Regions from separate parts of the Microbacterium lacus genome, predicted to be linked through region 2. Evidence: predicted binding sites of a transcription regulator. Region 2 holds the regulator's gene; each other region holds the start of a gene.
The links. The regulator HrcA, encoded in region 2, represses chaperone genes, less so after heat shock. The targets are predictions, from matches to a motif close to TTNGCACTCGNNNNNNNCGAGTGCNAA.

Region 1: a site for HrcA is predicted at 1,217-1,243, ahead of groES (co-chaperone GroES). Genes of this name have one in related genera too.
Region 3: a site for HrcA is predicted at 1,332-1,358, ahead of ABD197_RS14915 (Hsp20/alpha crystallin family protein). Genes of this name have one in related genera too.

The regions. Positions count from the first base shown of each region.
Region 1 is NZ_BAAAPK010000001.1:915,304-918,576, forward strand. Features, by position in the region: gene ABD197_RS04330 (Hsp70 family protein) at 1-897, opposite strand, end outside; gene groES (co-chaperone GroES) at 1,325-1,621, shown strand; gene rarD (EamA family transporter RarD) at 1,828-2,799, shown strand; gene ABD197_RS04345 (metal-sensitive transcriptional regulator) at 2,809-3,111, opposite strand; gene ABD197_RS04350 (heavy metal translocating P-type ATPase) at 3,108-3,273, opposite strand, start outside.
Region 2 is NZ_BAAAPK010000001.1:1,944,538-1,947,810, forward strand. Features, by position in the region: gene dnaJ (molecular chaperone DnaJ) at 1-924, opposite strand, end outside; gene hrcA (heat-inducible transcriptional repressor HrcA) at 978-2,015, opposite strand; gene hemW (radical SAM family heme chaperone HemW) at 2,129-3,273, opposite strand, start outside.
Region 3 is NZ_BAAAPK010000001.1:3,145,217-3,148,489, forward strand. Features, by position in the region: gene ABD197_RS14905 (hypothetical protein) at 1-503, shown strand, start outside; gene ABD197_RS14910 (CsbD family protein) at 556-735, shown strand; gene ABD197_RS14915 (Hsp20/alpha crystallin family protein) at 796-1,251, opposite strand; gene ABD197_RS14920 (VOC family protein) at 1,409-1,774, opposite strand; gene ABD197_RS14925 (alpha-amylase family protein) at 1,857-3,273, shown strand, end outside.

The sequences.
Region 1 (3,273 bases), 1.0 Mb from region 2:
CCCGCCGATCAGGAGGATCGAGTCCAGCTGCTCGGGCTCGAGGCCCGCGGACTCGAGCGCGTCGTCGACGGCGTCGATCGTCCGGTCGACCGACGGCAGGATCATGGCCTCGAACTCGGAGCGGGTCAGACGCACGCTCGTGCGCTGCGGCGGAACGAGCACCGGGATCGACGCGTCAGAGTCGAACGACAGCGCCTCCTTCGCATCCACGCACTCGCGACGCAGCTGCGAGAGGGCCAGTCGCGTGTCCGGCTCGTCCATCGCGAGGGTCGCGACGTCGATTCCGGATGCCGAGATGACGTGCCGCAGAACCGCATCGTCGAAGTCCGCTCCACCGAGGTCTTCGATCCCGGTCGGCTCACCGACGATGTCGAACGTGCCGTCGATCTCCTTGCGGAGCAGGACCGTGTCGAACGTGCCGCCGCCGAGGTCGTACACCGCGAGCGTCTGGCCCATCTCCAGCGGGCGGGCCGCTTCGTAGTGCCGTGCGGCCGCTTCGGGCTCGGAGATCAGCTCGACCGCGGTGACGCCCACCGCGGCGAGGGCGGACCGGATCAGTTCGAGGCGGTGCGCGCCCCACTCGGTCGGGTGCGTCAGGGCGACGCCCTCAGGCTCCGCACCTTCCCGTTCCGCGACCTGGCGGACGATGTCGGCCGCGGTCTGGGCATAGAGGTGCTCGGCGCGCAGTGCGCGGTCACCGACCGTGATCGGGACGTCGTCACCGACGCTGCGCTTGAACTCGCGGATCAGCCGCTCGGGCTGCGTCACACCGCGACGCTCGGCGGCATCTCCGAAGGACAGCTCGCCGTCGTCGCCGACGAAGACGACGGTGGCCGCGCTGTCGCTGCGGCGACCCAGCGTGAACGGAGCTGCGACGATGCTGCCGTCGGCCGCCACGCGTGCGGTCGCTGCCGCTACGCGGCTTGTCCCCACATCGATAGCAAGAAAATAAGACGACTGTGTCATGTTGCCAGTTCCCCCAAGAACCTGACGTACTGCTTCCCCCATGCCATGTCTACCACCGCGTGGGGCTGTCCGCGAGGGGTGTGCCGACCCTTGTCCCTGGTATCTCGAGACGTTACGATCCGCAGTTCTCATGTGCTCAGAGCATCGAGTGCCCGCCCTGATACATCGGGTTCGGAAAATGCCCGTCACGGCACGTTCCCGCCCGTCCTGAGGTCTTCGGTGCGGCGCGTGATTCGGATTGCGTCACAGGCTGGCACTCACGTTGCATGAGTGCCAGCGCTTGCCTAGACTGGCGTTAGCACTCTCAGGTGGAGTTTGCTAATCAGTCTTGAAGTTTCAAGGAAAGCAGAGGTAGACCGTGTCGGTTTCCATCAAGCCGCTCGAGGACCGCATCGTCATCAAGCAGGTCGAGGCCGAGCAGACCACCGCGAGTGGTCTGGTCATCCCCGACACCGCCAAGGAGAAGCCCCAGGAGGGCGAGGTCGTGGCGGTGGGCCCCGGCCGCATTGACGACAACGGCAACCGTGTTCCGCTCGATGTCGCCGTCGGCGACCGCGTGCTGTACAGCAAGTACGGCGGCACCGAGGTCAAGTTCGGCGCGGACGAGTTCCTCGTCCTGTCGGCGCGTGACGTTCTGGCGGTCGTGGTCCGCTGAGACCGGCCGCTTTCGGAAGGCCCGGGTGCTTCGGCACCCGGGCCTTCCGTCGTTGCGGGGCGCCCGCTGTTCACAACTCCCGCATTCGCCGAGGCCGCGCAGAGCGCGGGCCGCGCATTCGCGCGGATTCGGCCACTGCGCGGACGCGGAGAGCGGGAGTCGTGAACGCGCAACGGCGCTGACGGATCCGCGCCTACGCTGGGTGAGTGAGCCGACCCGATCCTGAGACCGCCCGCGCGGCATCCGGATCGCAGATCGACACGCCGAGAGAGCGGGCGCTGGGCGGTCTGTACGCGTTCACGGCGTACCTGCTCTGGGGCTTCCTGCCGCTGTACTTCCTCCTGCTCGCACCCACCGGGCCGTTCGAACTGGTCGCGTGGCGCATCCTGCTGTCGCTGATCTTCTGCGCGTTCCTGCTGACCGTGCTCCGCGGATGGGGGAGACTGCTCGCCGTCGTCCGCCGGCCGCGGCTGCTGCTGTGGACAGGGGTTGCCGGGGCGCTGATCTACGTCAACTGGCAGGTGTACATCCTCGCCACCCTCAGCGGGCACGTGATCGAAGCGAGTCTCGGCTACTTCATGAACCCGATCGTCACGGTGGTGCTGGGGGTCGTGGTGCTGCGCGAGCGACTGCGCGTCGTGCAGTGGATCGCGGTCGGCATCGCCGTCGCCGCCGTGGCGGTCATCGTCGTCGGCTACGGCGACTTCCCGTGGATCGCCCTGACCCTCGCGTTCACGTTCGGCATCTACGGGCTCGTGAAGAAGCGACTGGGCCCCTCGGTGGATGCCGTGAGCGGGCTCACGCTCGAATCGGCGTGGCTCGTCCCGGTCGCGGCCGTGATCCTCATCGTGGTCGGATCGACCTCCGGACTCACGATGGGTGCGGCGGGGCCGTGGCACGCGCTGCTCCTGAGCCTCGCCGGCGTCATCACGGCCGTGCCGCTGCTGCTGTTCGCCGCCGGCGCGCGGCGCATCCCGCTGACCGTGGTCGGACTGCTGCAGTTCATCGCGCCGATTCTGCAGTTCATCATCGGCGCGTGGCTGCTGGGCGAACCCATGCCCCTCGAGCGCTGGATCGGCTTCGCCCTCGTGTGGCTCGCCCTGATCGTGCTGTCGGTGGACTCGGTGCTGTTCGCGCGCCGCGCGCGCGGCGTCTCGGACGTCGGCGAGCTCACCTGAGCGGCCGCCTCAGCGCACGAGCCTCGCGATCGCCGCGGTCGCCTCGGTGATCTTGGCGTCGGCCTCCGCACCGCCCAGGCGCGCCGCATCGACGACGCAGTGCCGCAGGTGGTCGTCCAGCAGGCCCACCGCGACCGCCTCCAGAGCGCTCGTCAGCGCGCTGATCTGCGTGAGGATGTCGATGCAGTACTTCTCGTCCTCGACCATCTTGTGGATGCCGCGCGCCTGACCCTCGATCCGCCGCATGCGGTTGAGGTACTTCTCCTTGTCGGTGATGTAGCCGTGGTGCGCGTGCGCGGTGGTGTCGGTCATGCGAGCTCCTTGACGGGAAGGGGGCGGAAACGGCGCAGGCGCAGGCTGTTGCCGACGACGAAGACACTGGATGCCGCCATCGCAGCCCCGGCGATCATCGGGTTCAGCAGCCCGAGCGCCGCGAGCGGGATCGCCGCGACGTTGTAGGCGAAAGCCCAGAAC
Region 2 (3,273 bases):
GATCCCCCGGCCCTTGATCGTGAGCACGTCCCCGCCCTGGACGCCCGGGCGCAGTTCGAGGTCGACCGGGCCGTCGAGCGACTCGATCGTCGTGGTGGCCCCGAGGATCGCGTCGGGCATCGACACTTCCAGCGTCGCGAGCAGGTCGTCGCCGTCGCGGCTGAACTCGTCGTGCGGGGTGACGGTGACCTCGAGGTAGAGGTCGCCGTTCGGGCCCCCGGCGGGGCCGACTTCGCCCGAGCCGGGCAGCTGCAGCCGCAGCCCCGTCTCGACGCCGGCGGGGATGTCGATCGACACGGTGCGGCGGGCACGCACGCGGCCCTGTCCCTGACACGTCGCGCACGGATACGGGATCGTGGTGCCGTAGCCCTGGCAGACGTTGCACGGCTGGTTCGTGACGACGTTGCCGAGGAGGCTCCGGACCGTGCGCTGCACGTGGCCCGAGCCGTGACAGATGTCGCACGCGACCGGAGCGGTGCCGGGTTGGCAGCACGAGCCCTGACAGGTGTCGCACAGCACGGCCGTGTCGACCTCGAGGTCGCGGTGAACGCCGAAGACGACGTCCTTCAGGTCGAGGGTGACGCGGACGAGCGCGTCCTGTCCGCGCTCGCGCCGCGAGCGCGGGCGTCCCGCACGCTGTCCGCCGCCCGAGCCGAAGAACGTCTCGAAGATGTCACCGAACCCGCCGAACCCGGCCTGGCCGCCGCCGAACGGCGAGTCGCTGCCGCCCATGTCGTAGCGGGCGCGCTGGTCGGCATCGCTGAGCACGTCGTACGCGTGCGTGACGAGCTTGAAGCGCTCGGACGCATCCGCGCCGGGGTTCACATCAGGGTGGAGCTCTCTCGCGAGGCGTCGGTACGCCTTCTTGATCTCGTCAGGTGTCGCGTCGCGCGAGACACCGAGGACCTCGTAGTGGTCAGCCACTGTCGCCTTCCCGCCCGCGCACCGCGCGGGATCGTTCGTTCACGGATGCCGCTTCAGCGGTTCTCGTCCTCGTCGAGCATCCGGGTGAGGTAGCGTGCGACGGCACGGACCGCCGCGAGATTGGTCGGGTAGTCCATCCGCGTGGGGCCGAGGACTCCCACTCGGGCGCGGACACCCGTCGTGTCGTATTCGCTGGCGAGCACGGAGGCTTCGCCGAGGCCGAACGGCTCGTTCTCGCGGCCGATGCTCGCGGCGAGTCCCTGCTCGTCGGCGACCATCTCGCTCATGAGCTTCACGAGCGTCACCTGCTCCTCGATCGCTTCCAGGAGCGGGTAGATGCTGCCGCGGAAGTCCGCCTCGCTGCGCGCGAGGTTGGCTGCTCCCGCCATGACGAGACGGTCGTGCCGGAACTCTTCGAGCTCCTCCGCGACGACCCGCAGGATCGCGGTCGTCGCTGCGCTGGTCGGCGTCGGCACGGGATCGACGGCGGCGAGGCGCTCATCGACGCTCTGCGCGCCCTCACGGACGAGCCGGCCCACGAGCACTCCCGCCACGTCGGCGCGGATGCGCGCGAGATCCTCGTCGGCGAACTCGTCGCGGACGATCGCGAGACGCTGCGAGACCCGACCAGTATCGGTGACGAGGATCACCAGCATCCGCCCACCGCCGAGCTGGACGAGTTCGACGTGCGACACGTTCGCGCGCGCGAACGAGGGATACTGGACGATGGCGACCTGGCCCGTGAGCTGGGTGAGGGCCCGCACGGTGCGCGCGAGCACGTCGTCCAGATCGCCGGGTCCCTCGAGGAAGGTCGTGATCGCCGTGCGCTGTGCGGGCGACAGGGGCCGAAGCTCGGAGAGGTGGTCGACGAAGACCCGGTAGCCCTTGTCCGTCGGCACCCGGCCCGAGGACGTGTGCGGGGCGGCGATGAGCTCTTCGTCCTCGAGGAGCGCCATGTCGTTGCGGATCGTGGCGGCCGAGACGCCGAAGGCGTGCCGCTCGACGATCGCCTTGCTGCCCACGGGCTCGCGGGTGTCGACGAAGTCCTGCACGATCGCCCGCAGCACCTGCAGTCCCCGATCGGTGACCATCTCGCCTCCTCACCCGCTGTTCGGCGGAACGGATGTGATCGCCCGTCCGCGCTGTTGGCACTCGCCCGTTCTGAGTGCCAATTCTAGCGGATCCGCCCGGATACGGATCGCGCTCAGTCGGTCAGCGCGCGCACGACGGCGTCCGCGAGGAGTCTCCCGCGCACCGTCAGGACGACGCGGCCGCGCACGGCTGCGGCTCCGTCGATCAGGCCGTCGGCGATGAGTCCCGCGACCGCGTGCCGACCCTCGCCGATCAGCTCGGCCACCGGCATCCCCTCGCGGATGCGCGTCTGGAGCAACGTGCGCTCGAGCGCACGCGCGGCGGCGTCGGGCCGCTCCCGGCCGGCCGCAGGCGATTCGCCCATCGCCAGGCGCTGCGCGTATGCCGCGGGGTGCTTCACGTTCCAGAAGCGGACACCCCCGATGTGGCTGTGCGCGCCGGGGCCGAAACCCCACCAGTCGCTCCCCCGCCAGTAAGCGAGATTGTGGCGCGAGCGATACTCGCGCCCCCGCGCCCAGTTCGACACTTCGTACCAGGAGTAGCCGGCTTCTTCGAGCAGACGATCGGCGAGCTCGTACATGTCCGCTTCCAGGTCGTCGTCGGGCGAGGCCACCTCCCCGCGCGCGATCTGGCGTGCGAGCTTCGTCCCGTCCTCCACGATGAGGGCGTAGGCGGAGATGTGGTCCGGTCGGAGCGCGATCGCCGCCTCGAGCGACGAGCGCCAGTCGTCCAGCGACTCCCCCGGCGCCCCGTAGATCAGGTCCAGGCTGACCTGGAGGCCGGCCGCGCGCGCCGCGCGCACCGCGGTTGCGACGTTCTCGGGCCGATGCGTGCGATCCAGGACCGCGAGGACATGCGCGACGGCGGACTGCATGCCGATCGACAGTCGGGTCACGCCGGCCCCAGCGAGCTCGTGGGCGACGGCATCCGTCACCGTGTCGGGGTTGGCCTCGACCGTGATCTCGGCTCCCGGAGCGATGCCGAAGGCATCGCGGACCCCGTCCAGCATGCGCGCCAAGTCGCCCGGCGGAAGCAGCGTCGGTGTGCCGCCGCCGAAGAACACCGTCTCTGCGGGACGCACCGCCCCCGCGTCCTCGAGCACCGTCACGGCCAGCCGCACCTCGTGCAGCAGGGTGTCGGCGTACTCGTCCTGCCGCGCACCCCGCAGTTCGGAGGACGTATACGTGTTGAAGTCGCAGTATCCGCACCGCACGCGACAGAACGGAACGTGGAGGTACACGCCGAACGCCGTCGCCG
Region 3 (3,273 bases), 1.2 Mb from region 2:
TCTGGACCGGCGCCGGCGAGAACAGCGAGTCCTGGCTCGAACAGGCCGCGAAGGTGACCCAGATCGGCGGGACGACACTCACGTGGCTCGCCCTCGGCGGGCTGGCCGTGATCGTCGTGCTCGTCGTGCTGCTGATCGTGACGATCGTCCGCACCGCCTCGGGCGGCCGGTCGAAGACCGTTCTGCGCTCGAGCGGTGCAGAGAACCCGATCGGACGAGTCACGGTGACCGAGGCCTTCGCATCGGATGCTCTGAAGAACTCGCTGGCGGGACGCGATGAGATCCTCTCGACGGCGGTGACGGCGAACGACATCAAGCGCCAGCCGGTCATGCACGTGAGCGTCACCCCTCGTCAAAACACCTCACCGCGTGAGCTCACGGGTCACATCGACTCTCTGCTCACCGGTCTCGCGCGGTTGACCGGCCAGGATCCGCCGACGTACATCTCGATCCACACGGGTCTGCGCGCGAAACTCGCGCACGACAAGCAGCGCCTGTCCTGACCACCGCCGGGCCCCGGTCGGGCCCTCATCACCACAAAGGAAAGGAGATGCCATGGGCATCGGAGACGACATCAAGAACAAGGCCGAAGAGCTGACCGGCAAGGCCAAGGAGGCCATCGGCAAGGCGACCGACAACGACAAGCTCGTCGCGGAGGGCAAGGCCGACCAGGCCAAGGCAGGCGTCAAGCAGGCGGGCGAGAACGTGAAGGACGCGTTCAACGGCGACAAGTGAGCCGTGCATGACGATGCCCCCGGACCGCGAGGTCCGGGGGCATCGTCATGCGGTCCGGGCTTACTGCTCGACCGGCTGAGGCGCGTCGGCGCTCTCGTGGGCGCGGATCACCGGGGATTCGGCATCCGTGGACACCTCGATCTTGCGCGGCTTCGCCTTCTCGCTCACCGGAATCGTCACGCTCAGCACGCCGTTGCTGTACGTCGCGGAGATGCGCTCGGTGTCGATGCCCTGGCCGAGGTTCAGCTGCCGCAGGAAGCTCGCGGCCTCGCGCTCGCGGGTGATCCACTTCACGCCGTCGCCCGCGGTCAGGGTTCGCTCGGCACGGATCGTCAGCAGCTGACCGTCCACGTCGATGTCGACCGAGCCCGGATCGATGCCCGGAAGATCGGCGGTCAGGACGTAGTGGTCGCCGTCCCGGTACAGGTCCATCGGCATCCGTCGCGGACCGCGGCGCGGGTCGAACAGCGTCGACGCGAAGCGGTCCAGTTCACGGAACGGGTCGTAGGTGGCCATGATTCACTCCTTTGTCGTCGTCCGGATGCTGCTCCGGAGGGTTCTGAGAGTTGAGTCGGTATGACTCAACTACGCTCAGATTAGCACTCGAGGTAGGAGAGTGCCAGCCGTTCGCTCACGGCGAAGAGGGCCGGACGACAGGGCGGCGAACGGCGTCTCAGCCGCGCTGGAACGCGACCAGGCCGACGGCGTTGCCCTCGGAGTCTCGGACGAACGCCTGCCACTCCTCATGCCCGACGGGGCCGAGCAGATCGCTGTCGTGAGTGAAGATCACGTGCGGGCGTGAGATCACCTCGGCCAGTCCCTCGAGACGCTCGAGGGCGTCGTGCACGTTGTCGACCTGCAGGTACAGCAGACCGGCCGGCGCATTGCGATCGAGCAGGAGCCGCACCCCGTCGAGATCGAAGAAGACCAGTCCGGCGTCATCGAACCGCGCGGTGGGAGCAGTCTCCAGCAGCACCGTGTAGAAGTCCGCTGCGCGGTCGAGATCCTCCACGCGCTGCGCCACCTGAACCAACCGCATGAGCGCCCCCTCGGCATCCGTCATCGACAGTCTGTCAGCCCTAAAGTGAGTGCAGGCAACAGCGTCGCGAAAAGGGAGCCCCATGCCGAGACTCACCGCCGAGTGGACGAGCGACATCGACGAAGTCCGTCGCCTGGCCGCGGGAGCCGTCGGAGAACCCGATGCCGCGTTCGCGCGTCGCTTCGCCGAGCACTTCCCGACGCTGCATCCGCTGTTCGTCCAGCTCTACGGCACCCGCGAGGACGGACTGGAGCAGCTCGCGGCGGTCGTCGCCGAGGCGGCCGCCTCGTGGAACGCCCGCCCGCTCGAGCTCAAGGCGCGTGACGACCTGCGCGAGCAGAACCCGGAGTGGTACCTGTCGAACCAGATGCTCGGCGGCGTCTGCTACGTCGATCGCTACGCCGGCGATCTGCAGGGGGTGCGCGAGCAGATCCCGTACTTCCAGGAGCTCGGTCTGACCTACCTGCACCTCATGCCGCTCTTCGAGAGTCCCGAGGGCAACTCCGACGGCGGCTATGCGGTCTCCAGCTATCGGCACGTGAACCCCGCGCTCGGCTCGATGGACGACCTGGCCTCGCTCGCGGCGGACCTGCGCCTGGCCGGCATCTCGCTCGTGGTCGACTTCATCTTCAACCACACGAGCAACGAGCACGAGTGGGCGAAGAAGGCCGTCGCGGGAGAACCCGGCTACGAGGACTTCTACCTGATCTTCCCCGACCGCACGATGCCGGACGAGTACGAGAAGACGGTGCGGGAGATCTTCCCGGACGATCATCCGGGCAGCTTCGTGCAGCTACCCGACGGGCGATGGATCTGGGCGACGTTCTACCACTTCCAGTGGGACCTCAACTACGCCAACCCCGCGGTCTTCCGCGCGATGGCCGGGGAGATGCTGTTCCTCGCGAACCGGGGCGTGGAGATCCTCCGGATGGACGCCGTGGCCTTCATCTGGAAGCAGCTCGGCACGGCGTGCGAATCACTGCCCGAGGCGCACCTGCTGCTGCGGGCCTTCAACGCGGTGCTGCGGATGGCCGCGCCGAGCCTGCTGTTCAAGTCCGAGGCGATCGTGCACCCCGACGAGGTCGTCGAGTACGTGTCGCTCCAGGAGTGCCAGCTGTCGTACAACCCGCTGCAGATGGCGCTCACGTGGGAGGCGCTCGCGACCCGCGACCCGCGCCTGCTGCAGCAGGCGCTCGAGCGTCGCCACGCTCTGCCCGCCGGCACCGCGTGGGTCAACTACGTGCGCAGCCACGACGACATCGGCTGGACGTTCGCCGACGAGGATGCCGCCGAGTTCGGCATCGACGGGTTCTCGCATCGCCGGTTCCTCAATGACTTCTACGTGGGGCGCTTTCCCGGCAGCTTCGCCCGCGGCGTGCCCTTCCAGGAGAACCCCAAGACCGGAGACGCCCGCATCACGGGGACGACGGCCTCGCTCGCGGGGATCGAGGCGCGGGATGCCGGAGGTGTGGACCGCGTGGTCCTCGCGCACGCGATCG